Regions from separate parts of the Kocuria sp. 2SI genome, predicted to be linked through region 2. Evidence: predicted binding sites of a transcription regulator. Region 2 holds the regulator's gene; the other holds the start of a gene.
The links. Region 2 encodes HrcA, which represses chaperone genes, less so after heat shock. Its sites were predicted from a motif close to TTNGCACTCGNNNNNNNCGAGTGCNAA; they were not measured.
Positions count from the first base shown of each region.

Region 1 (11,541 bases), on a different contig from region 2:
CCCTGCGGACCAGGCCCTGCGCTCCAGCGGCGCTGAGGCTCCCAGGGCCTCCCGCGGGGAGTCGGGGACCTGGTTCTCGCGCGGTGCGTGGACCCCCTCCAGGCGGCGCAGCGCACCCACCGAGGAGCAGCTCGAACGGCAGCGTCAAGCCGCCGAGGAATCCGGTCCCGCTTCCGCCTCAAGCGGTCGTCGGATGCGCCGTGCCGCCCGCCGCGGCGAGACGACAGTGCCCTCGGCCGGAGACTCCCCGGTCGAGCCCGGTTCGGCAGCCGAGGCCACCGGTGCCGGCGCGTCCGATGCCGACGGCTTCGAGGCGGGAGATTCCGCTCGCGCCTCGACGGCTGCGGGGGCGTCGCCGGCCGAGCAGGCTCAGCCCGCCCGCGCCGCAGATGCCGAAGCAGGCACTGCTGGACGCGAGACCCGAGACGACGCCCCGTTCGGCGACGACGGCCTGCCTCCGATCCCCGAGATCGACGACGACGATCCCAGCATCATCGACGAGACCGGCGAGCTTCCGGATCTGTCCGGCCCAGATCCCGGGGCACCGCGCGACGACCGCAGCGGCGGCTCCTCGCACAGCTGAGGGGCCGTCCACGGCTCGCAGAGCGACCGGCGCAGGCCGCTTCCGAGGGCGAGCATGGCCCGAGAGGTCCTCGGGGCCGCCGGCCGGGCAGAGAGACGACGGCTCGGTCGCGGGGGCGTCAGCTCAGCCGCGGGGACGGCGGGTCAGCCGGTCGTGCAGCCCGGAGCTGAGCCGATCCAGGCCCACGATCTCCACCTGCACGCCGTGGCGGTCGTACTTCTCCCGGATCGAATCCAGCGCGGCGACCGTGGAGGCATCCCAGATGTGCGTCCGGCTCAGATCGATGCGCACGTGCTGCGGGTCCCGGGCGTAGTCGAACTGCGTGTAGAGGTCGTTCGAGGAGGCGAAGAACAGCTCGCCGTCCACCACGTAGGTGACCATGTCCTCGCTGGGGACCGTCGTGACGAGGTCCTCGCCCACCCGGCCCGGGAAGCGGTGGACGCGCACGGTGTGGGCCACGCGGCGGCTGAACAGGACCATGGCAGCCAGCACTCCGGCGCCAACGCCGATCGCCAGATTGTGCGAGACCACGATGACCACGGTCGTGATGACCATGACCGCGACCTCGCTGCGCGGCAGCGTGCGAAGGGTACGCGGGTGGATGCTGTGCCAGTCGAACGAGGTCAGCGCCACGTAGATCATCACCGCGGCGAGTGCGGCCATGGGGATCACGGCCACGACGTCTCCCAGTGCGATCACGAGCACCAGCAGGAAGATGCCCGCCGAGGCCGTGGAGATCCGCGTGCGGGCGCCCGAGGCGTTGACGTTCATCATGGTCTGCCCGATCACCGCGCAGCCCCCCATCCCGCCGAAGAGCCCCGTCACGATGTTCGCAGCGCCCTGCCCCCAGGTCTCGCGGGTCTTGGAGGACGGGGTGTCGGTGATGTCGTCCACCAGCTTGGCGGTCAGCAGCGACTCGAGCAGCCCCACGACCGCCATGGACAGGGCGTACGGGAAGATCACCTGCAGCGTCTCGAACGTCCAGGGGACCTCCGGCAGTCCCAGTGCCGGCAGCTCGCGCGGCAGCTCGCCCTTGCCCCCCACGGTCGGCACGGCGATCGAGGCCAGCACCGCCAGGAGGGTCACCACGACGACCGCCGCGAGCGGGGACGGCACCGCCCGGCTCAGCCGCGGCAGACCGAAGGTGATCAGCAGGCCCAGGGCCACGAGCGGGTAGACCATCCACGGCACGCCGAGCAGCTCGGGGAGCTGGGACGTGAAGACGATGATCGCCAGCCCGTTGACGAAGCCCACCATGACCTGCCGCGGCACGAAGCGCATGAGCTTGGGCAGTCCGACCAGCGCCAGGAGCACCTGCAGGATCCCGGCGAGGATCACGCATGCGATCAGGTGCTCGACCCCGTGGGAGGCCACCAGGGGCGCGACGACCAGGGCGACGGCACCGGTGGCCGCCGAGATCATGGCGGGTCGGCCGCCGACGATCGAGATGGTCACCGCCATGGTGAAGGAGGCGAAGAGCCCCACCCGCGGATCGACCCCGGCGATCACGGAGAAGGCGATCGCCTCCGGCATCAGCGCCAGGCCCACGACGAGTCCCGCCAGCAGCTCGGTGCGCAGGGCTCGCGGCGAGCGCAGGCTCCACAGCACGGACTGGCGCTGCAGCGGCGAGGGCGAGGCCTGGGCGGACGGTGAGCTCATGCGGACGGGGCTCCTGAGACGGGGAAGGGCAGGGACCCCGCCGCCGGCAGGTGCGCCGCGGGGCTGTTCAGGACTCGAGCGTCACCTGGAGGTGGCGCAGCAGCCATTGTCCCAGTTCGCTGCGGGAGTCCTCGCGCGTCCACAGCGCGGTGTGCACCGCCGAGCCCGTGGAGCCCAGGACATGGATCGTGGTCTGCACAGCGCGCCCGCTCAGGGCCAGCAGGTCCACCAGATGCAGGTCGGCGGAGTCGTCGCCCCGGGAGAGGCTCGCGGGATTGCCGGGGCGCCCGTCCGAGTCGATGAGCACCGCCTCCGGGTGGAGGGTCGCGGCCGACAGGCCCTCGCGGATGCGTCCGCGCTCCAGGCCGAAGACCTCCTGCGCGGGGCTCGGAGCGGCGGCCAGGTCCTCCGACTGATCCTCCAGGCTCGAGAGCAGATCGGGATCCGGGTCCCCCACCTGCTCCTCTGCCTCCGCACGGGGATCGGCTGCGCCGCTGCCTGCGGGACCGGCCTGGTCCCCCGCTGCGGCGCCTGTGGCGGCCGCGGGCTCGGCAGGAGCCGCATGGCCTGCCGGCGCCGCAGCAGCTGAGGGCGCGGCCGCGTCCGAGCCCAGCGCCAGCCCCGGCCCCTCCTCCGGCGCGCGGCCGGCCTGAAAGGCCTTGGCGGCGGCGTTGGCTCGGGTGTCGGCGGCCTCGTTCAGCTCGTGGCCCGCGTGGCCCTTGACCCATTCGAAGGTCACGTCCCGGCCCTGCATGGCGGCGTCCAGCGCCTTCATGAGCTCGACGTTGAGCACCGGCTTGCCGTCGCTCTTCTTCCAGTCCTTCTTCTTCCAGCCCTTCATCCACTTGGTGATCGAGTTGATGACGTACTGGCTGTCGCACAGCACCCGCAGGGGCTCGCCGAGCTCCTGCGTGGACTCGAGCAGGTCCAGCACGGCCTGGAGCTCGCCCATGTTGTTCGTGCCATGCGGCCAGCCCCCGCTGCGCCAGTTGGAGTCGTCGATGTACCAGGCCCAGCCGGCCGGGCCGGGATTGCCCAGGGCGGAGCCGTCGGCGGCAGCGATGATCGTCATGCCGAACACTGTGGCACGTCCCACCGACAGCACAGCCCAGCCCGGCGCCGCGGCTCGGGCTGTCTCGACAGGCTCCCGTCGGCAGGCCGGTCGCACCGGGCCCTGGGACGCCTGCGGCACCGGCCGGCAGCGCAGACACTCGTCGGGTCCACCCCCCCGGACATGACGACGGGCCCCGCCTCCCGAGGTGGGAGACGGGGCCCGTCGGACTCGCTGGGCTGGCCTCAGCGATGACGCCGAGGCGTCATCACATCATGCCGCCCATGCCGCCCATCGGGTCCTCGCCGCCGCCGGCGGCCGCGGCCGGCTCCGGCTTGTCGGCGACGACGGCCTCGGTGGTCAGGAACAGCCCGGCGATCGAGCCGGCGTTCTGCAGGGCGGAGCGGGTGACCTTGACCGGGTCGTTGATGCCCGCGGCCATGAGGTCCTCGTACTCGCCGGTGGCCGCGTTGAGGCCCCAGCCCTTCTCGAGGCCGCGCACCTTGGCCGCCACGACGCCCGGCTCGAGCCCGGCGTTGAAGGCGATCTGCTTGAGCGGAGCGTCGATGGCGACCTTCACGATGTTCGCGCCGGTGGCCTCGTCGCCGCTGAGCTGCAGCTGGCCGAAGGCGGTCTCGCCGGCCTGGATCATGGCGACGCCGCCGCCGGCGACGATGCCCTCCTCCACAGCAGCCTTGGCGTTGCGCACAGCGTCCTCGATGCGGTGCTTGCGCTCCTTGAGCTCGACCTCGGTGGCCGCGCCGGCCTTCAGCACGGCGACGCCGCCGGCCAGCTTGGCCAGGCGCTCCTGCAGCTTCTCGCGGTCGTAGTCCGAGTCCGAGTTCTCGATCTCGGCGCGGATCTGGGCCACGCGGCCCTCGATCTCCTCGGCGGAGCCGGCGCCGTCGACGATGGTGGTCTCGTCCTTGGTCACGACGACCTTGCGGGCGGTGCCCAGCAGGTCCAGGGTGGCGGTCTCGAGCGAGAGGCCGACCTCCTCGGTGATGACCTGGCCGCCGGTCAGGATGGCGATGTCCGCCAGCTGGGCCTTGCGGCGGTCGCCGAAGCCGGGAGCCTTGACGGCCACGGACTTCACGGAGCCGCGCATCTTGTTCAGCACCAGCATGGCCAGCGCCTCGCCCTCGACGTCCTCGGCGATGATCATCAGCGGCTTGCCCGACTGGATGACCTTCTCCAGGACCGGGACGAGATCCTTCACGGCCGAGATCTTCGAGTTGACGATGAGGATGTAGGGATCCTCGAGGACGGCCTCCTGGCGGTCGGCGTCCGTGACGAAGTAGCCGGAGAGGTAGCCCTTGTCGAAGCGCATGCCCTCGGTCAGCTCGAGGTCCAGCCCGAAGGTGTTGGACTCCTCGACCGTGATCACGCCCTCCTTGCCGACCTTCTCCATGGCCTGGGCGATGAGGCGGCCGATCTCCGGATCCGCGGCCGAGATGGACGCGGTGGCCGCGATCTGCTCCTCGGTCTCGATCTCCTTGGCGGAGCTGAGCAGCTCGGCGGTGACGGCCTCGACGGCCTTCTCGATGCCGCGCTTGAGCGAGAGCGGGTCAGCACCGGCGGCCACGTTGCGCAGGCCCTCGCGCACGAGCGCCTGAGCGAGCACGGTGGCGGTGGTGGTGCCGTCGCCGGCGACGTCATCGGTCTTCTTGGCGACCTCCTTGACGAGCTCGGCGCCGATCTTCTCGTAGGGGTCCTCGAGCTCGATCTCCTTGGCGATGGACACGCCGTCGTTGGTGATCGTGGGAGCGCCCCAGGACTTCTCCAGGACGACGTTGCGGCCGCGCGGGCCGAGCGTGACCTTGACGGCGTCAGCCAGGGTGTTGAGGCCGCGCTCGAGACCGCGGCGGGCCTCCTCGTCGAATGCGATGAGCTTTGCCATGTGTTCGTCCCTCCTGGACGTTCAGTCTGACTCCCACCGACCCGCTGCCCGCGACGGACGGGGCGCCGGCTCCTGCGGGATCTGCCCGCCGAGCCTGCCCCTCAGAGAGGCGGTGGCTTCCACTTCGTGGTCGAGCGGCTGCGCCGACCGCAGCGGGGCCGGCTGGCAGTCTGCTCGACTGAGTGCCAAGTCCATTATTGGCACTCGGCCCCTGCGAGTGCAAACCCCTGAGCGCGTTCGGCTCAGGGTTCACCGAGGGCGGACGCCCCGTGCCACGGCACCTGCTCCCACTCCTCGCGCAGAATGCCGTAGATCATCCGGTCGTAGTGCTCCCCCGCCACCTTACGAGCCCTGCGGATCCGCGCCTCCTCGGTGAAGCCGAGCTTCCGGGCCACCCGGCACATGCCGCGATTGCCGCTCCAGGTCTCCAGGTCGACGCGGTCGGCGCCGCTGGTCCGGAACAGCAGGTCGACCCACAGGCGCAGGGCCTCCGAGCCGTACCCGCCGGACCAGTACTCCGGCGGGTAGATCGCCACGCCGATCGAGTGCAGCGGCAGCAGATGCGTGCCCGTACCCGGATCCTCCGTGGGGGCCTCCGCGTGATACCAGGAGACCTGCCCCAGGAACCGGTCGGTGCCCTGCTCGGCGATCACCGCGGTGTCGCGCACTGCGGGCCAGTCGCCCTGGCGCACCCGCTCCGTCAGCTTCCCGAGCCAGCGCTGGGCCGTTTCTGCGGTGAAGTTGGGGTAGAAGGGCCCGTCCGTGCGCTGCCACTCGTGCTCGCCGCCGCCGGGCGGGGGCATGATCCACCGCTCGTAGACGGGGAGGTCATCGGCGCGCCAGTCGCGCAGGCGCACGCGCCGGCCCTCGACGGCCAGCGGCTCGACAGCGCGCGAGTTCCCCGCCGCGCTCATCGGAGGGCCTCCGTCGGATCGGCCGCCATTGCCTGGGCGCCGGCGCCTTCCTGCGGGAGCTCGGCGGCGCCCTGCGCGGAGGACTGCTCCTGGCCTGCGCCCACCAGCTCCTCGCCGAGGTCGTCTCCGATCACTGCCACCAGCGGATAGGCGATGGCGTCGTCGGCCTGGACCTGCTCGATCCCCAGGGCATCGGCCACGAGCCGGGCCTGCTCCTCGGTGTCCCCGGTGACGCCGTCGCTCGCGTAGTAGACCACGCTCTCGTCCACGGGCAAGCCCCAGTTGCCGGTGGCGATGACCTCCCAGTCCAGCGCCGTGAGGTCCTCGCTGGCAGCGCCGGCCACGCCGTCGAGGTCGGTGGCGTTGAAGATGCCCACCTGCTCGGCGTCCTCGGGAGCGGCGGAGGCGCTCGCCCCGTCCTCCGCGCCGGCCGACCCGCTCGGATCCTCGGCGACCTGGTCCTCGGAGCCCTGGACGGCGCTCGAGCCGCGGTCCTGGTTCACGGTGGAGAAGACGTAGGCGCCGGCGCCCAGCAGCAGGCCGAGGGAGCCCACGATGACCATGGCCTTCAGGCTCCCGGGGGTCTTGGGGGCTGCGGCCTCCCGGGGCCGGTGCGCGCCCTGCCGAGGGCCGTCCTCCGGGACGTCGTCGAAGACGTCGCGGGGATGCAGGTCGGGATCGGACCACGGGGGCTGTTCGCTCATGCGCGCCATCCTTCCATCGGGGAGCCCGTTCATGCGCCGCGACGAGCCGCCGGGACCGCGCTCACGAGTCCCTCAGCTCGCGCAGCTGCCGCACCAGGACGGGCTCGGCGGCCCAGGCGGCCTCCGTGTCCAGCAGCGCATTGAGCCGCTGGTAGTACTCCGTCACGGGCATCCCGAGCTGCGCGCCGATGGCCCGCTCCTTGGCCCCCTGGTACTTGAAGCGCCGCTTCTCCAGGTCGAGGATCGCCCGCTGCTGCTCGTCCAGCTCCCCCGCCTGCGCGCCCATCAGCACTGCTCCTGGCGCGGGCGCACCGAGACCGAGGTGAGCTGCACATCCGGGGAGGCATCTACGACCGCACGCACGGCCCGGCCCACCGACTCGGGGAGGATGTACTCCTCCGGGCGGTGCTGCTTCCCGATCGAATCGTGGATCCCCCGCAGCATCTCGGTGTCCGTGGGTCCGGGGTGCACCGAGGCCACCCGCACGAGGTCCGGTTCGAGCTCCTGGCGCAGCGAGTCCGCCAGCGCCCTCAGCGCGAACTTGGAGGCCGCATAGACCGCATTGCCGCCGCTGGCGGTGAAGCCGGCGCCGGAGTTCACGAGCACCACGGTTCCCTGCGCGCGGCGCAGCGCGGGCAGGGCCAGCCGGGTCAGCTCGGCGGGGACCATGACGTTGAGCTCCAGCTGCGCCTGCCAGTCCTGGGGGCGGGAGTGCTCGACCGAGAGCCGGTGGCCCAGGGCGGCGCAGTGGACCAGGACATCCAGCCGCTCGAGCCCGTCCACGAGCTCGGGCAGGGCCTGGAAGTCCGTGAGCTCGGCGCGCACGGGCTCGGCCCCCTCCGGCAGCTGCGCCAGGGCGTGCTCATCGCGGCCCACGGCCAGGACCCGGTGATCGACCGCCAGGGACTCGACGACCGCCCGGCCGATGCCGCCGGTGGCACCGGTGACGAGGGCGACGGGACGCTTATCGGTGGGCATGCTCGACTCGCTCATGCCGCCACTGTAGAACGCGGCCACGACAGCGCAGCGGGGCGCCCCCGGCGTCGTGGGCGGCGGTCCCTAGAGTGGTCCGCATGACCAGCACCGATTCCGCAGACCGCCCCGACCTCGCCGAGATCATGGCCGAGGACTGGGCCGAGGCCCTGCGCCCCGTGGAGGACGCGATCCACGGGATGGGCGACTTCCTGCGCCAGGAGCATGCGCAGGGCCAGCGCACCTTCCCGCCGGGCCCGGAGATCCTGCGGGCCTTCCAGGAGCCGATGGCCGAGGTCCGCGTGCTGATCCTGGGCCAGGACCCGTACCCCACCCCGGGCCACGCCATGGGGCTGTCGTTCTCGGTGCGCCCGGACGTCCGCCCCCTGCCGCGGTCCCTGCAGAACATCTACCGCGAGCTGCACGACGACCTGGGGATCGCCCCGGCCGAGAACGGGGACCTCAGCGCATGGAGCCGCCAGGGCGTCATGCTGCTCAACAGGTGCCTCACGGTGCGCGACGGAGTGCCTGCCTCCCACCACGGCAAGGGGTGGGAGGCCGTCACCGAATGCGCGGTCCGGGCCCTGGCGGCCCGCGGCGGCCCGCTCGTGGGCCTGCTGTGGGGACGCCCCGCACGCCAGTGCGCCCCCTGGCTCGCCCCAGCCCCGACCGTGGAGTCCACGCACCCCTCTCCCCTGTCCGCCTCCCGTGGCTTCTTCGGCTCGCGGCCGTTCTCCCAGGTCAACCGTCTGCTCGAGGAGCAGGGGGCGGCTCCGATCGACTGGTCGGTAAGGTGAGCCTCATGAGTGACGACCCCGCCCAGCACCAGCCCGCTCCCGCAAAGCCGCCGAAGGCGCAGATCGACCTGACCGTCGTGCAGCGCCTGGAGCTCTCCCCGTCGATGGTGCGCATCGTGGCCTCGATCGGCGATCCGAGCTCCTTCCGGGACATCGAGCCCCCGGAGAAGTACTGCAAGCTCGTGTTCTTCGATCCCGAGCTGGGCCTGGGAGATCATCCCGACTACTGGAGCCTGCGCGAGACGCTTCCGCGCGAGCACCTTCCCGCGACCCGGCACATGACGCTGCGCCACGTGGACCTCGAGGCCGGGCAGCTGTGGATCGACGTCGCGCTGCACGGCGACTCCGGCTGGGCCGGGCCGTGGGCGGCCGGAGCGCAGCCCGGCGACACGATCGTCGCTGTGGGTCCCGGCGGCAAGTGGATCCCCGACCCACAGGCCTCCTGGAGCCTCATGCTCGGCGACGAGGCCGCGATCCCCGCGGTGCTCGCCAACGTCGAGGCCATGCCGGAGGACGCCCGCGGAGAGATCCTGCTCGAGGTCCAGGACGCCGATCACCACCTGGACATCCAGGTGCCCTCGGGCTGGAGCCTGCGCTGGATCCACCGCGCCGAGGCCCCCGCCGGCTTCCCCGCCCTGGTCGAGGCCGCGCGCACGGCGCAGTGGCCCGGCACGACGGACGGCATCCAGGTCTTCGCCCACGGCGAGCGCGAGGCCATGAAGGCCCTCCGACCCGTCCTGTTCGAGGAGCACGGCCTGGACCGGGCGCAGGTCTCGCTGTCGGGCTACTGGGCCCGCGGCCGCGACGAGGACGCCTTCCAGGCCGAGAAGAAGACCCCGGTCGGCAAGGTCTGATCCCCTTCCCCTCGCACAGCACGACGCCCGCGCACCTGCTCATGCGAGGGTGCGCGGCCGTCGTCGTCTGCGCAGGCGGGGTCGGTCAGTCAGCGGCGGCGGTTGCGACGCATGCCGATCCGGGCATCCTCCGAGAGCACGAACGGGCGCATCAGCAGCTGGCCCAGGACCAGCCCGGCGGCCATCGACAGGATCGTGGTCATGGCCGTCACCAGCGACACGACGCCGTGGCCCGTGGTCTCGGCCTCGATCGTCACCGCGTACATGCCGCGGAAGACCGACAGCCCGGGCAGCAGGAACGTCATGCCCGGCACCGCGAGCACCAGCGACGGGATGCGGTGCCGCCCGGCGATGTAGGCGCCGATCACGCCCGTCATCGTGGCCCCGAAGACCACCTGCAGGCGCGCGTCGAGTCCGACCCACCCCACCAGGTGATAGGCCAGCAGGCCACCGAGCCCGGCGACCATGGCGGGCAGCAGGTGCCGCGCCGAGGCCTGCAGGCTGATCGCGATCAGCCCGGCTGCCAGCGTCATGCAGATGATGTTGAAGTAGGGCGCCGCCGGCTCGAACTGCGTCTGGGAGATGTCCAGCCCTCCCTGGCCCATCAGCCCCATGACCGCGATGCCCGTGTAGATCCCCGCGACGATCCCTGCGAAGGCCATGCCCGTGGACAGCGCGCGCCCTGCGGCCGTGACGGGGAAGCCCGAGATCGCGTCGTGCATGGTCGACATGAACCTGGTGGTGGGCATCAGCATGATCAGACCGGCCGCGATCACCTTCGGGGGCGACATCTCGATGCCGATCTGGGAGCCCAGCAGCGCCATGACGGTGATGACGAAGGCCGAGACCACCATGGTGAAGAACTCCGGCACGCGGCGTCGACCCATCACGGCCCCGATCTTGCCCACCATGCCCGCCGAGAGCATCGAGATCGTGGCGCCCGTGAGGCCGCCGCCGATGCCCAGGGTGATGGCGAATGCCGCAGCCATGGTGGCCAGGGAGACCACCCAGTTGGGGAAGGGCTTGGGCCGGGAGTTGATGGCCTGGAGCCGCTCGCGGGCCTCCTCGCGCGACATCCTCCCCCGGCTGATCTCCGTGACCAGCCGGTGGGTGTCCGCCAGACCGGAGTAGTTGTCCGACGACGAGCGCACCACGCGCATGACGGTGTGGCTCGTGGTGTCGGCGTGGTTGAACACGTCCTCGCGGGTCGCGGAGGCATCGAGGCCGGAGACGTCTGCGACGTAGTTGATCGTGACCGACTGGTTGGTGATGTCGACCTCGATGTTCTCCACGCCGTAGGTCGCGCACACGGCCACGACCGCGTTCTCGACGTCGAGTGCGTCGGCGCCGTAGTGGAACATCGTCTCCGCCAGGCGCAGGGCGAAATTCAGGGTGCGCCGGGCCTCTCGGTCATCCGAGCTCGCGTACCGGCGCAGGCCCGCGAACGGGCTGGCCGTGAGCCGCTCGACCATGGGCATGGCGGCGGTCATCCCCGCGTCGCGCTTCATGATCGACTCGAGCACGCGACGCGAGCGCCGCGGCTGCGGTGCCGTCGCTGCGGAGCTCGACGACGGGTAGGCCGCCGTCTGCATCTGCGTGGTCGGCTGGCTGCCGAGATCCGTCGGCTCGACGGCCGGCAGCATCGAGGTGTCCGGGCGCGAGACCGGGCCCGTGGACTCCTGTGAGGCGCGCCGACGGCTCGTCGTGGCGATCGGGACGGTCTGGGCGGGCGACTGCCGCTGCAGCCGGTCGCGCTCGATGGCCTCGGTCGTGAGCACTGGAAGCGCCTCGACGCGCGGTGCCAGCACATCGCCGAGCTGACCGTCCGCCAGGGCCTGGGCGCGTCGGGCCTGGGCCTCGGTGGGCCGTATCGGCGCCAGGTCGTCGTCGCTGAGCCACTGCTGCAGGCTCAGCTGGGCGTCCGGCCCGAAGGGATCCGCGGGCAGCTGCTCGAGGTCCGTCCATCCCGAGCTCGGATAGGAGCCGGGGCGGACCTCCTGGCCGAAGGGCTGCAGAGCCGACGGCTCGGATGCGTCCGTCAGGCTGGTCAGGGAACCGGTGAGCGTGGCTGGGGGCACCGCGGACTCTCCTCCATGGTGTGTTCCGA
Region 1 covers NZ_SCNB01000005.1:110,027-121,567, forward strand. Annotated here, with positions in the region: gene FFS25_RS04545 (ATP-binding protein) at 1-583, shown strand, start outside; gene FFS25_RS04550 (SulP family inorganic anion transporter) at 707-2,242, opposite strand; gene FFS25_RS04555 (ribonuclease HI) at 2,310-3,314, opposite strand; gene groL (chaperonin GroEL) at 3,562-5,193, opposite strand; gene FFS25_RS04565 (GNAT family N-acetyltransferase) at 5,436-6,107, opposite strand; gene FFS25_RS04570 (LytR C-terminal domain-containing protein) at 6,104-6,811, opposite strand; gene FFS25_RS04575 (DUF3263 domain-containing protein) at 6,873-7,097, opposite strand; gene FFS25_RS04580 (SDR family oxidoreductase) at 7,097-7,804, opposite strand; gene FFS25_RS04585 (uracil-DNA glycosylase) at 7,885-8,580, shown strand; gene FFS25_RS04590 (siderophore-interacting protein) at 8,586-9,434, shown strand; gene FFS25_RS04595 (threonine/serine exporter family protein) at 9,524-11,512, opposite strand.
Region 1: groL (chaperonin GroEL) is a predicted target of HrcA. The motif match lies at 5,356-5,382, and genes of this name have one in related genera.

Region 2 (11,541 bases):
ACCCCTCGATGCGATCCGCCCCGGCCAGGTAGCCCAGCTCGGCGGCGGCCACGCCGGTGCCGCGATCGTTGTGCGGGTGCAGCGACAGGATCGTGGAATCGCGATGGTACAGGTTGCGCGTCATCCACTCGATCGAATCGGCGTAGACATTGGGGGTCGCCATCTCGACGGTGGCCGGCAGGTTGAGGATCATCTCGCGGTCGCCGCCGATCTCGAAGGTCTCGGCGACCTCGTTGGAGATCCGCGCCGCGAACTCGAGCTCGGTGCCGGTGAACGACTCGGGCGAGTACTCGTAGACGATCCTGGTGTCGGTCGTGGCCGCGAGCTGCTCCTCGTACTTCATGCACAGGCGCGCACCCGTCAGGGCGATGTCGACGATCCCGTCCTCATCCGAGCGGAACACCACCCGGCGCTGGAGGACCGACGTCGAGTTGTAGAGGTGCACGATCGCCTGCGGGGCGCCGGCGATGGCCTCGAACGTGCGCTGGATCAGGTGCTCGCGCGACTGGGTCAGGACCTGGATCGAGACGTCCTCGGGAATGCGGTCCTCGTCGATGAGGCGGCGCACGAAGTCGAAGTCGACCTGCGAGGCGGACGGGAAGCCGACCTCGATCTCCTTGTAGCCCATCTTCACGAGCAGCTCGAACATCATCAGCTTGCGCTGGGAGTCCATGGGATCGATCAGGGCCTGGTTGCCGTCGCGCAGGTCGACGGCGCACCAGCGCGGGGCCTGGGTGATCGTGCGGTCCGGCCAGGTGCGATCCGGCAGCGAGAACGGGATCTGCTCGTGGAAAGGACGGTACTTGTGCGTGGGCATTCCCGAGGGCTGCTGGCGATTCTGCATGAGTGGAACCTGTCTCTCTCGCCGCGCGGGAGCGCCGGGCGGCAGGGGTGCGGAGCGGATCGGGCCGGGCATGGCAGACGCCGCAGCGGGATCCGGCCCTTTCCTGGCGATCTCGACGTCCGAGCGACCGTGAGGTCGGGGACGGGATCCGGCCAGGATCAGGACCCGCTGCGGCAGATCAGCAGTAGCTTCGCGGCCGTGCACATGCTCCTGACCGTATCACCACGCGAGAGCCGCCCGCGCACCGCCTGAGGCCTCACTGCTGGCAGGTGAACTGCTCCGCAGTCTGGCCGCTGTACTCGTCCGGGACCTCGGCATCGACGTCCATGGTCTCCCCCTGGGCGAAGTCCTCGCCGACCGTCAGCGAGAGGCCGCTGAGCAGGTCGTCGCCGGGGGCGATCTGCGATTCGGGGATGCCGAGCTCGTCGGCGACCTGCTCCGCGGCGCCCTGCCAACCCATGGCGTAGTGCAGCTGGGTGCCCGGCAGGTCCTCCTCGGACTGCTCGCCGAGCTCGGCGAGGTCGTAGCCGGCCTCGCCGAGCCGGTCGACGAGCTCCTGGTCCCGATCCTCGGCGCCCGAGGCGTTGTTCACCGTCACGGGCACCGTGTCGGGGCTGAAGGCCGCGCCCGTGGGCTCGGCGGCCGCATTCCCGGTGGGTGCGGCGGTGGCTGTGGCACTGGCGCCGGCCGAGGCCGACGGGGATGCGGAGGCCTCCGGCTCACCGTCCTCGGTCAGGGAGCCGTCCTGGCGCAGGACCTGGAAGAGCTCCTCGGCCGGCTTCTCGTCGAGCTGCAGGCGGTTGGGGTCCTGGGGGTAGACCTCGGAGGGCACCGAGACGAACACCACCCGCGAGAGATCCACGTCCGCCAGCTCCCCGGCCAGCCCCACGATGCGGGTCACATTGCCGAGCTGCTCGTCCACGTGGAGGTTCTGCGTCATGACATCGGCGATGTCGTAGAGGGCAGGGATGTTGCTCAGCGTGCCCTCGGCCTTGAGCTTGCGCGCCAGCGAGGACATGAACTGCTGCTGCGAGCGGATGCGGGACTCGTCGCCGCCGTCGCCGAAGGCCGCCCGGGAGCGCAGGAAGGCCAGGGCCTGCTCGCCCTCGACCGTGGAGGTGCCTGCCGGCAGCTCGAGCCCGGATTTGGGGTCTTCGACCTCGTGGTTCACGCAGACCTCCACGCCGCCCACGCTGCGCGACAGCTCGGTCACGGCGTCGAAGTCGGCGAGCATGAAGTGATCGATGCTCAGGCCGGTGAGCTCATTGATCGCTGCCACCGTACAGCCGGGGCCGCCGTTCTCCCCCGCCGAGTTGAGCATGGCGGCATCCTGCGCAGGGTAGGTCTTTCCGCTCTCCGGGTCCGTGCACTCGGGGATCTCCACCATCAGATCGCGGGGGAAGGACACAACCGTGACGTCCTCGCGGTCCTCCGAGATGTGGGCCAGCATCATGACGTCCGTCTTGCCGCCGCCGTTGCCCTCCTCGACCTCCCCGTAGCGGGAGTTCCCCTCACCGGCGCGGGTGTCCGAGCCGAGGATGAGGATGTCGGTGGCCCCGGAGTCCTCCGCTTCTTCCTGCCCCAGGTTCAGCGGGCTGGTGACCAGGTTCTGCTGCAGCTTGAAGATGCTCAGCCCGCCGATGCCCACCACGACGGCCAGAAGCATGGCCGCGATGATCAGTCCCCAGCGCCGCCCCTCCGGCGGCGCGGACGCGGCACTCCAGTGACGACCGAGCTGCTCCGGCTCGGTGGTGCGCTCGTCGGCTGCTGCGTCATCTCGGGGGTGTGTGCTCACGTGCTCTGTTCCGGTCGATCTGGGGGGGGGGTGGCCTCGGGGCTTTTAGAAGCCGAGCCGTGACATCTGCCGCGGGTCGCGCTGCCATTCCTTGGCCACCTTCACGTGCAGGCTGAGGTAGACCCGGGTGCCGAGCAGCCGCTCGATCGAAGCACGGGACGTGGCGCCGATCTCGCGGAGGCGGGCCCCTTGCTTGCCGATCACGATGGCCTTCTGCGACGGGCGCTCCACATACAGCGAGACGTGCACGTCCAGCATGGGATCGTCCTCGGGCCGGTCCTCGCGCGGGATCATGTCGTCGCACACGGCAGCCAGGGAGTGCGGCAGCTCGTCGCGCACGCCCTCCAGGGCCGCCTCGCGCACGAGCTCGGCCACGAGCGTCATCTCCGGCTCGTCCGTGAGGTCGCCGTCCGGGTACAGGGGCGGGGAGATCGGCATATGCGAGATCAGCAGCTCGGCCAGCTCCTCGAGCTTGAAGCTGTCGACCGCCGAGACGGGGATGACATCGGCGAATCCGATGTCCTCGGGCACCGGAGTCGGCGTGTAGTCGCGCCCGCGCTTCCTGGCCCTGATGGCCTGACGGCGCTGGAACTCCACGTGCTCCGCGGTGAGCACCTCGCGACCCATGGCCTCCACGGCCATGAGCTGCTCGGCGAGCTCCCCGCGATCGACCTTGTCCGCCTTGGTGATGATCGCCACGATCGGCTTGCGCCCAGCACTGGCAAGCTGCTGGGCGATGAAGCGGTCGCCGGGGCCGATCTTCTCGTCCGCCGGGATGCAGATGCCCAGGACGTCGACCTCGCTGAGGGTCTCGCTCACGAGCTCGTTGAGCCGCTCCCCCAGCAGCGTGCGCGGGCGGTGGACCCCCGGCGTGTCGACGAGCACGAGCTGGCCGCTGTCCCGGTGCACGATCCCGCGGATGGTGTGGCGCGTGGTCTGCGGGCGGTTGGACGTGATCGCGATCTTCTCGCCGACCAGCGCATTGGTCAGCGTGGACTTGCCGACGTTGGGCCGTCCCACGAAGACGGCGAAGCCCGCGCGCGTCTGTGCGGGGTCATCCCACTGCGCGGGGCCGCCGGTCCGGGTTGTCTCGCTCATCTTCAGGTGCTGCTCTCAGGTGTCGTGGTGAGGACGGGATGGCCGCTGCGTTGCGCTCGGCGGCGGTTCAGCGGATGGTCTCGGCGGGGGCCTGCCGGCCCAGGAAGCCGCTGAGCAGCTGTCGCTGCAGGGCGAACATGGTCGTGCGCTCGTCGTCCTCGGCATGGTCGTGGCCGAGCAGGTGCAGGATGCCGTGCACGGTCAGCAGGGCGAACTCGTCCTCGGTGCTGTGCCCGGCCTCGGCGGCCTGCCTGGCGGCCACCGGCGGGCACAGCACGATGTCCCCGAGCACGCCCTCGGTCGGCTCCTGGGCGGTGCCGGCGCGCAGCTCGTCCATGGGGAAGGACAGGACGTCGGTGGGCCCGGGAAGATCCATCCACTGCACGTGCAGCTCGGACATCTCGTCCTCGTCGACCACGGCGATCGACAGCTCGACGGACTTCGACAGGTGCAGCTCGCGGAAGCAGTGCTCGATCAGCTCCCGCTGCCGCGCCGGGACGTACGCCTCCCAGCTGGCGCGATCGGCGGCCGTGGCGTCCTCCGGCAGCGGGCGGATGTCGAACTCGACGCTCATGCGTCCTCCCCCTGCCGCTCCTGTGCGTCCTGCGACGTCCCGCGCTGGGCTGCGGCCTCACGACGGGCGTCCTTGCGCTCGCGGCGCTCCTGGCGCCGGCGGTTGGTCACGCCGAAGACCTCGTAGGCATCGACGATCCGCCCCACCAGCTCGTGGCGCACGACATCGTCGCTGGTCAGCTCCGGGAAGGCGATGTCCTCGACGCCGTGGAGGATGTGCTCGACCTGGCGCAGGCCCGAGGATGTGCCGCCGGGCAGGTCCACCTGGGTGATGTCGCCGGTGACCACGATCTTGGAGCCGAAGCCCAGGCGCGTGAGGAACATCTTCATCTGCTCGGGCGTGGTGTTCTGGGCCTCGTCGAGGATGATGAAGGAGTCGTTGAGCGTGCGCCCGCGCATGTAGGCCAGCGGGGCCACCTCGATGGTCCCGGCCTCCATGAGCTTGGGAATCGCGTCCGGGTCGAGCATCTCGTGCAGGGCATCGAAGAGCGGCCGCAGGTAGGGGTCGATCTTCTCGTTGAGGGAGCCGGGCAGGAAGCCCAGCCGCTCGCCGGCCTCGACCGCGGGACGCGTGAGGATCAGCCGCGAGACCTCCTTGCGCTGCAGTGCCTGCACCGCCTTGGCCATGGCCAGGTACGTCTTGCCCGTGCCGGCCGGGCCGATGCCGAAGGTCACGGTGTGGTCGTCGATGGCGTCCACGTAGAGCTTCTGGTTGATCGTCTTGGGGCGGATGGTGCGCCCGCGCGAGCTGAGGATGTCCTGGTTCAGAGCGCTCGAGGGCCGTGCCGCCGCATCCCTGCCCAGGATGCCCATCAGCTGCGCGATCACCTGCGGGGTGACGAGCGTCCCCTGGGAGGCCAGGGCTCGGATCTCCTCGAGCAGCGCGACGACGACGGCGACGTCCTCCGCGCGGCCGTCGACCGAGACGGTGAGGTCGTGGGCGCGCAGATGGGTGCCCGGACGGGCCAGCTCGATCTGGGTCAGCGCGGAATCGGCCTGGCCGATGCTGCGCACCATGGTCTCGCGGTCGTGGAAGACGACGGTGCGCCGCACGCGCTCCTGCTCCGGGGACGCGTCCTGCGCGGGTGCCCCGACGGGACGCTGCGGGTCCGCTTCGGTGTCCGAGAGGGTGCTGTGATCCATGGTGAGGGCCGTGTGGCCGCTGCCGCCTTCCGTTGCGCTGCGCGTGGTCTGCTCCGCACGGGAGGCTGCAGCTGGTGCAGGCCGAGGTGCGGTTCGAGGGCCCATGCTATCGCGCCGGTGCGACGCGCCGGCGGGCGGCTGTGCCGCCGTGGATGCTCACCAGCGCCCGAGAGCGCAGGACAGCACGGCCACGGCAGCGGCCCCTGCCGTGGAGGAGCGCAGGACCTCCGGGCCCAGCAGCATCGGCTGAGCCCCGGCCTGCACGAAGCGCTCGAGCTCCGCATCCGAGACGCCGCCCTCCGGGCCCACGATCAGCCCGATCCCCTCCAGGTCCTCGTGGGACGCCAGCTCCGGAAGCAGCTCGGTGAGACGCTGCTGCGCGCTCTCGTGCAGGACCAGCCAGCGGGTGCCCGGCGCCTCCTCGATGAGCCGGGCCAGCGAGGAGCTCGTGACCGGCTCGCGCAGCTGCGGCCAGCGAGCCCGTCGGGACTGCTTGGCCGCCGAAGTCAGGGCGGACTCCCACTTGGCCAGCTGCTTGGCCTGGCGCTCGGGGCGCAGCTTGGCGATCGAGCGCTCGGCCTGCCACGGGATCACGGCCTCGACGCCGAGCTCGGTGCAGGACTCGACGGCCTGCAGATCACGGTCGCCCTTGGCCAGGGCCTGCACGAGGACCAGCTCGGGGCTGCGCGCCGGCTCCTGCACGGAGTCCTGGACGCGCAGCTCGATCCGGTCGCCAGCGGCGCTCACGACGCTGCCGGTGACCCGCAGCCCGCGGCCGTCGACGAGCTCGAGCCGCTCGCCGGTGCTCAGGCGCCGCACGGTGGCGGCGTGGCGGGCCTCAGGGCCGCTGAGCACGATCTGCTCCCCCGTGCCGGCGCCGAGCAGCTCGGTCTTGGCGAGGAAGACGGGCAGCGTGGTCATGTCCGGCGCCTCACTGATCCGCGAAGCGGTCGCGCAGCCGCGAGAAGAACCCGCCGCCGCCCCCGCGCTCCTGCGTGCGGCTCACGGCGGTTCCGGTGTGCTGCTCCTCGCCGCGCAGGGAGGCCAGCCGGGTGAGCAGCTCGCGCTGCTCGCCGGTGAGGTCCTCGGGGGTCTCGACCTCCAGGTGCACCACCAGATCGCCGCGCTCCCCGCTCTGGCTGCGCAGGCGGGTGGAGCCCAGGCCCTCGACCCGGCGGGTCTGACCCGACTGGGTGCCTGCGGGAATCGAGATCTCCTGGGGGCCGTCGAAGGTGTCGAGCTTGAGGGTGGTGCCCAGCGCGGCCGAGGTCATGGGGATCCGCACGGTGACGTGCAGGTCGTCGCCGTCGCGGGTGAACGTGGGGTCCTGGGTGACCTTGGTCTCCACGTACAGGTCGCCGCTGGGGCCGCCGGCCACGCCGGCCTCGCCCTGCCCCGACAGGCGGATGCGCACTCCGCTGCGCACGCCGGCGGGGATCTTGACGTTCAGCGGGCGCTTGTCGCGCACGCGCCCGTGGCCGTAGCACTCCTGGCACGGGGACTTGATGACATCGCCGTAGCCGCGGCAGGTGGGGCACTCGGCCACGGTCATCACGGTGCCCAGGGGCGAGCGGATGGGCTGGCGGACCTGGCCCTGGCCGCCGCAGTCGGTGCACTGCTCAGGGTGGGTGCCCGGCTGGCAGCAGGTGCCCTGGCACTCGGGGCACACGACCGCGGTGTCCACCGTGATCCGCTTCTGGGTGCCGAAGACGGCCTCCTGCAGGGAGACGTCCACGGTGATCAGAGCGTCCTGGCCCTGGCGCGTGCGGGACTTGGGGCCCTGGGCTCCGCCGCCCTGGAAGAAGGCGTCGAAGATGTCGCCGAAGCCCCCGAACCCGCCGCCGCCGCCGAAGCCGCCGCCGCCGAAGCCGGACTCGCCGTTCTCATTGCCGGTGGCGTCGTAGATGCGCCGCTTCTCCGGGTCGGAGAGGACGTCGTTGGCGTGGGAGACGCGCTTGAACTCATCGGCGGCATCCGGCGACGGGTTGACGTCCGGGTGCAGCTGACGGGCCTTCTTGCGGTAGGCGCGCTTGATCTCCTCGGCGGAGGCGTCCCGGGACACGCCCAGGGTCTCGTAGTGATCGCTCACAGGTCGTTCCGTCCTCGTCATCTCTGGGATTCGTGGTCTGCGCGCCCCTCGCCGGGCGCATGGCCGGGCTCGAGGAGAGCGCGAGTCTGTTCGGTGCGGCTCAGCTGGGCAGCGAGCGCGAGAGGTAGCTGGCCACGGCGCGCACCGCCGCCATGGTCTGCGGGTAGTCCATGCGGGTGGGACCCAGCACTCCGAGCTTGGCCCTGCGCTGCGGACCGTATCCGGTGGCGACGACAGCGGTCTCGACCAGCGGGTCCGACGAGTCCTCCGCGCCGATGCGCACGGCCACCCCGCGCTCGTCCTGCTCCATCTCCGAGAGCAGCTGCAGGAGGGTGACCTGCTCTTCGAGCGCCTCCAGCACGGGGCCGATGCTGCGGCGGAAGTCGTCGGTGGACTGGGCCAGGTTCGCGGTGCCTGCCAGCAGCATGCGCTGCCCGGACGCGCTGTCCAGCACGGCGGCCACGGCCGCGGCCGCCGCCTCCAGCAGGGGCTGCTCGGCCGGGGGCGCCTGCTGGGCCGCGGCCATCACGGCCGCACCGGCTCCGGCCAGTGGATGCCCGACGACCGCGCCCAGCAGCCTCGCCCGGGCATCCAGGACGACGGACTCGGCCACCGGCTCGGGCATGCGCAGCATCCGCTGGGAGACCCGGCCGTCGGTGGGGATCACGACCAGCAGGACCTGGTGCTCGTCCATGCGCACCAGCTCCAGGTGCCGCAGCGCGGCCGAGCTCACCGACGGGTACTGCACGACCGCCACCTGGTGGGTGAGCTTCGAGAGCAGGCGCACCGTGCGCTCCATGACGTCGTCGATGCCGTCGGCGCCCTCGAGCAGGGTCTGGATCGCGCGGCGCCGGGCCGGGGTCAGCGGCTGGACCGCCGCGATCCGGTCGACGAACTCGCGATACCCCTTGGCCGTGGGGATCCGACCCGAGGAGGTGTGGGGGGCCATGATCAGGCCCTCCTCCTCCAGCACGCCCATGTCGTTGCGCACGGTCGCCGAGGACACGCCGAGGGCGTGGCGCTCGACGAGGGCCTGGGAGCCCACCGGCTCCCGGGAGTGGACATAGTCCTCCACGATGGCCTGCAGGACCTGCAGCCGCCGGGGGTGATCCATGTTCCGCTCCTTCCTGCGCTGTGCGTGCTCGCTCGGAGGACCATTCTGGCACTCGGGGGCGCACACTGCTAAGCCAGTGTAGGCGGGCTCACGCCTCCGCGCTCGCACCGGGGCATTGGTACGCTCGCCGCTGATCCGCCCGGAGGCGCCCCCTCCGGCGCGCCGCACCACCACGTCCGTCGATCTGGAGGCCGCCATGCCCCCTTCGTCCTGGGGACCGCGCTCCCTCAGCGACCTGTCCGCCTCGAACCGCCCGCCCGAGCCGCGTCAGCTGCCGGTGGCCCGCGGCATGGTCCTCGAGGAGTTCGAGACCGGCTGGGTCGGGGCCGTGGTGCGTCTGGAGACGATCGGCGGCATGCGCGTGCTCAGCCTCGAGGACCGTCGGGGCAGGATCCGCAGCTTCCCCCTGGGGCCCGGCTTCCTCTTCGAGGGCGAGCCCGTGATCGCTGCCGAGCCTCAGCGCCGCAGCGTACCCAAGGCTCCCGCGCGCACCCGCTCCGGGTCGGTCGAGGTGGAGGGCTTCCGCGCCCGCACGGCCCAGGCCTCCCGCATCTGGGTCGAGGGCAAGCACGACGCCGAGCTGGTCGCGAAGGTCTGGGGCCACGACCTGGCGGTCGAGGGCATCGTGGTCGAGCCGCTGCACGGCGTGGACGATCTGGCCGCGGCCGTCGCGGAGTTCTCCCCCGGGCCGTCGCGGCGCCTGGGCATCCTGGTCGATCACCTGGTCGCAGGCTCCAAGGAGTCCCGGATCGCCGAGGAGGCCATGCGGGTGCCGTCCGCCCCCGGCAACGTGGCGGTGCTGGGCCACCCGTACATCGACATCTGGCAGGCCGTGAAGCCCAGCGCCATGGGCATCCGCGCCTGGCCCGAGGTGCCGCGCGGGATCGATTGGAAGACCGGGATCTGCCGCGGACTGGGCTGGCCGCACGAGACCCCCGAGGACATCGGACGGGCCTGGAGCTCGATCCTCTCCCGCGTGAACACCTACGCCGATCTGGAGCCGGCGCTGCTCGGGCGCGTCGAGGAGCTCATCGACTTCGTCACGGTCCCCGGCAGCGCCTGAGCAACCCGTCACACGGGGCCTCCCACGAAGCCCTCGGAGGCCGTCAGCGGCTAGACTGTGCAGGACCCGAGCGCCTCCCCGACCCCAGGGGACCTGCGGCGCCCGCTCGACCGGCCCTGCCGGTCACACGACCTCGAAGGTGGACAGTGGCCGTCTCCAGCAGCAGCCCCCAGCGACTCAGCGACTCCGGTGCCGAGCCGGCCGACCCCGGCTCCGACGACCAGGCGGCCCTCGCGCCGAACGAGTACGAGGGGCTCAGCGCCCAGCCCGGTCCGGTCTCCGTCTCGGACGATCAGCAGCTGGCCACGCTGACGCACATGCTCGGAGTGGTCGGATGCGTGCCCAGCATGATCATCCACCGCTGGGCCAGGGGCCGCGCCCGCTTCACCGAGCAGGAGTCCCTGGAGGCCGCCAACTTCACGCTGCTGCCCACCCTCGTGGTGATCGCCGGCGCGCTGCTGGCCTTCATCCCGTGGGTCGGCTGGATCTTCGCCATCCTGGCCGCCGCAGCCTGGCTGATCCTCGCCATCTCTTCGGTCGCCGCAGCCGTCTCCGCCAACTCCGGGCGTCCGTACCGCTACCGCCTCAACTGGTACCTCTACGACGCCCTGGCCAGCCGACGCCAGGAGCGCCGCCGGGAGCGCGAGACCTCCGGTCCGGTCACAGCCCAGGGCCAGGTCGTCACCCCCAGCGGCCGCACCGCTGATGCCCCCGAGCCGGGTGCCGGCGCGCAGAACTGACCCGGACGCCCCACGGCACGCGCAGAGGGCCCCGCTTCGGCGGGGCCTTCTGCATGTCAGCCGCAGGTCTGCCCGGCTGTGGACCGGCCGTTCCGACGGGTCCGAGAGCCCTGCGGCTCAGTCGACGAGCAGCCGCCGCACCACGGCGTCCCCGAGCAGGCGGCCGCGCAGCGTGAGCACGAGCCGGCCCTGCAGCGCGCTGCGGCCGTCGATCAGCTCCTCGGCCACCAGCCCCGCGATCTGCTCGCGCCCCTCCGGACGCAGCGCCGTGAGCGGCATGCCGTCTGCGATGCGGGATTCGAGCATCACGCGCTCCATGTACCGGGTGTCGTCGTCGAGCTGCTCGCGGCCCACGGCGGGAGAGAGGCCCCTGCGCACCGTCTGCGCGTACGGCATGGGGTGCTTGCGGTTCCACCAGCGCACGCCGCCCACGTGGCTATGGGCGCCGGGGCCGACGCCCCACCAGTCCTGGTTGTGCCAGTAGGCGAGGTTGTGCGCCGAGCGGTTCTCCAGCGCGCTGCGCCCGCCCGCGGCCCGGGACCAGTTGGAGATCTCGTACCACTCGAAGCCTGCCTCGGAGAGCATCTGCTCGGCGATCCCGTACTTCTCGGCCTGGTCGTCCGGGTCCACCGGGTCCACGTCGCCGCGGCGCATCTGCGCCGCCATGCGCGTGCCGTCCTCCACGATCAGGGAGTAGGCGGAGAGGTGGTCCGGCTCCAGGGAGATGGCCTGGCGCAGCGACTCCCTCCAGTCCTCGAGCGACTCCCCCGGCGTGCCGTAGATCAGATCCGTGCTCACGGACAGCCCGGCCTCCTTGGCCAACTGCACGACCCTCGGCACGTTCGCGGGATCGTGGGTGCGCTCCAGGGTGCGCAGGACGTGCGGCACTGCGGACTGGACGCCGAAGGACACACGGGTGAATCCTCCGTCGGCCAGCGTCTGCAGGTCCTCCCGGGTCACCGAGTCGGGATTGGCCTCGGTGGTGACCTCCGCGCCCTCCAGCAGACCGAAGCTCCCGCGGGCGCTGTCCAGGATCTCCACGAGCGCCGAGGAGGCCAGCCGGGTGGGCGTGCCCCCGCCGA
Region 2 covers NZ_SCNB01000009.1:37,058-48,598, forward strand. Annotated here, with positions in the region: gene leuA (2-isopropylmalate synthase) at 1-844, opposite strand, end outside; gene FFS25_RS06835 (LCP family protein) at 1,101-2,639, opposite strand; gene FFS25_RS06840 (GTPase Era) at 2,685-3,737, opposite strand; gene ybeY (rRNA maturation RNase YbeY) at 3,805-4,311, opposite strand; gene FFS25_RS06850 (PhoH family protein) at 4,308-5,327, opposite strand; gene FFS25_RS06855 (16S rRNA (uracil(1498)-N(3))-methyltransferase) at 5,610-6,374, opposite strand; gene dnaJ (molecular chaperone DnaJ) at 6,385-7,542, opposite strand; gene hrcA (heat-inducible transcriptional repressor HrcA) at 7,643-8,656, opposite strand; gene FFS25_RS06870 (DUF3097 domain-containing protein) at 8,853-9,719, shown strand; gene FFS25_RS06875 (DUF4870 domain-containing protein) at 9,866-10,459, shown strand; gene hemW (radical SAM family heme chaperone HemW) at 10,577-11,541, opposite strand, start outside.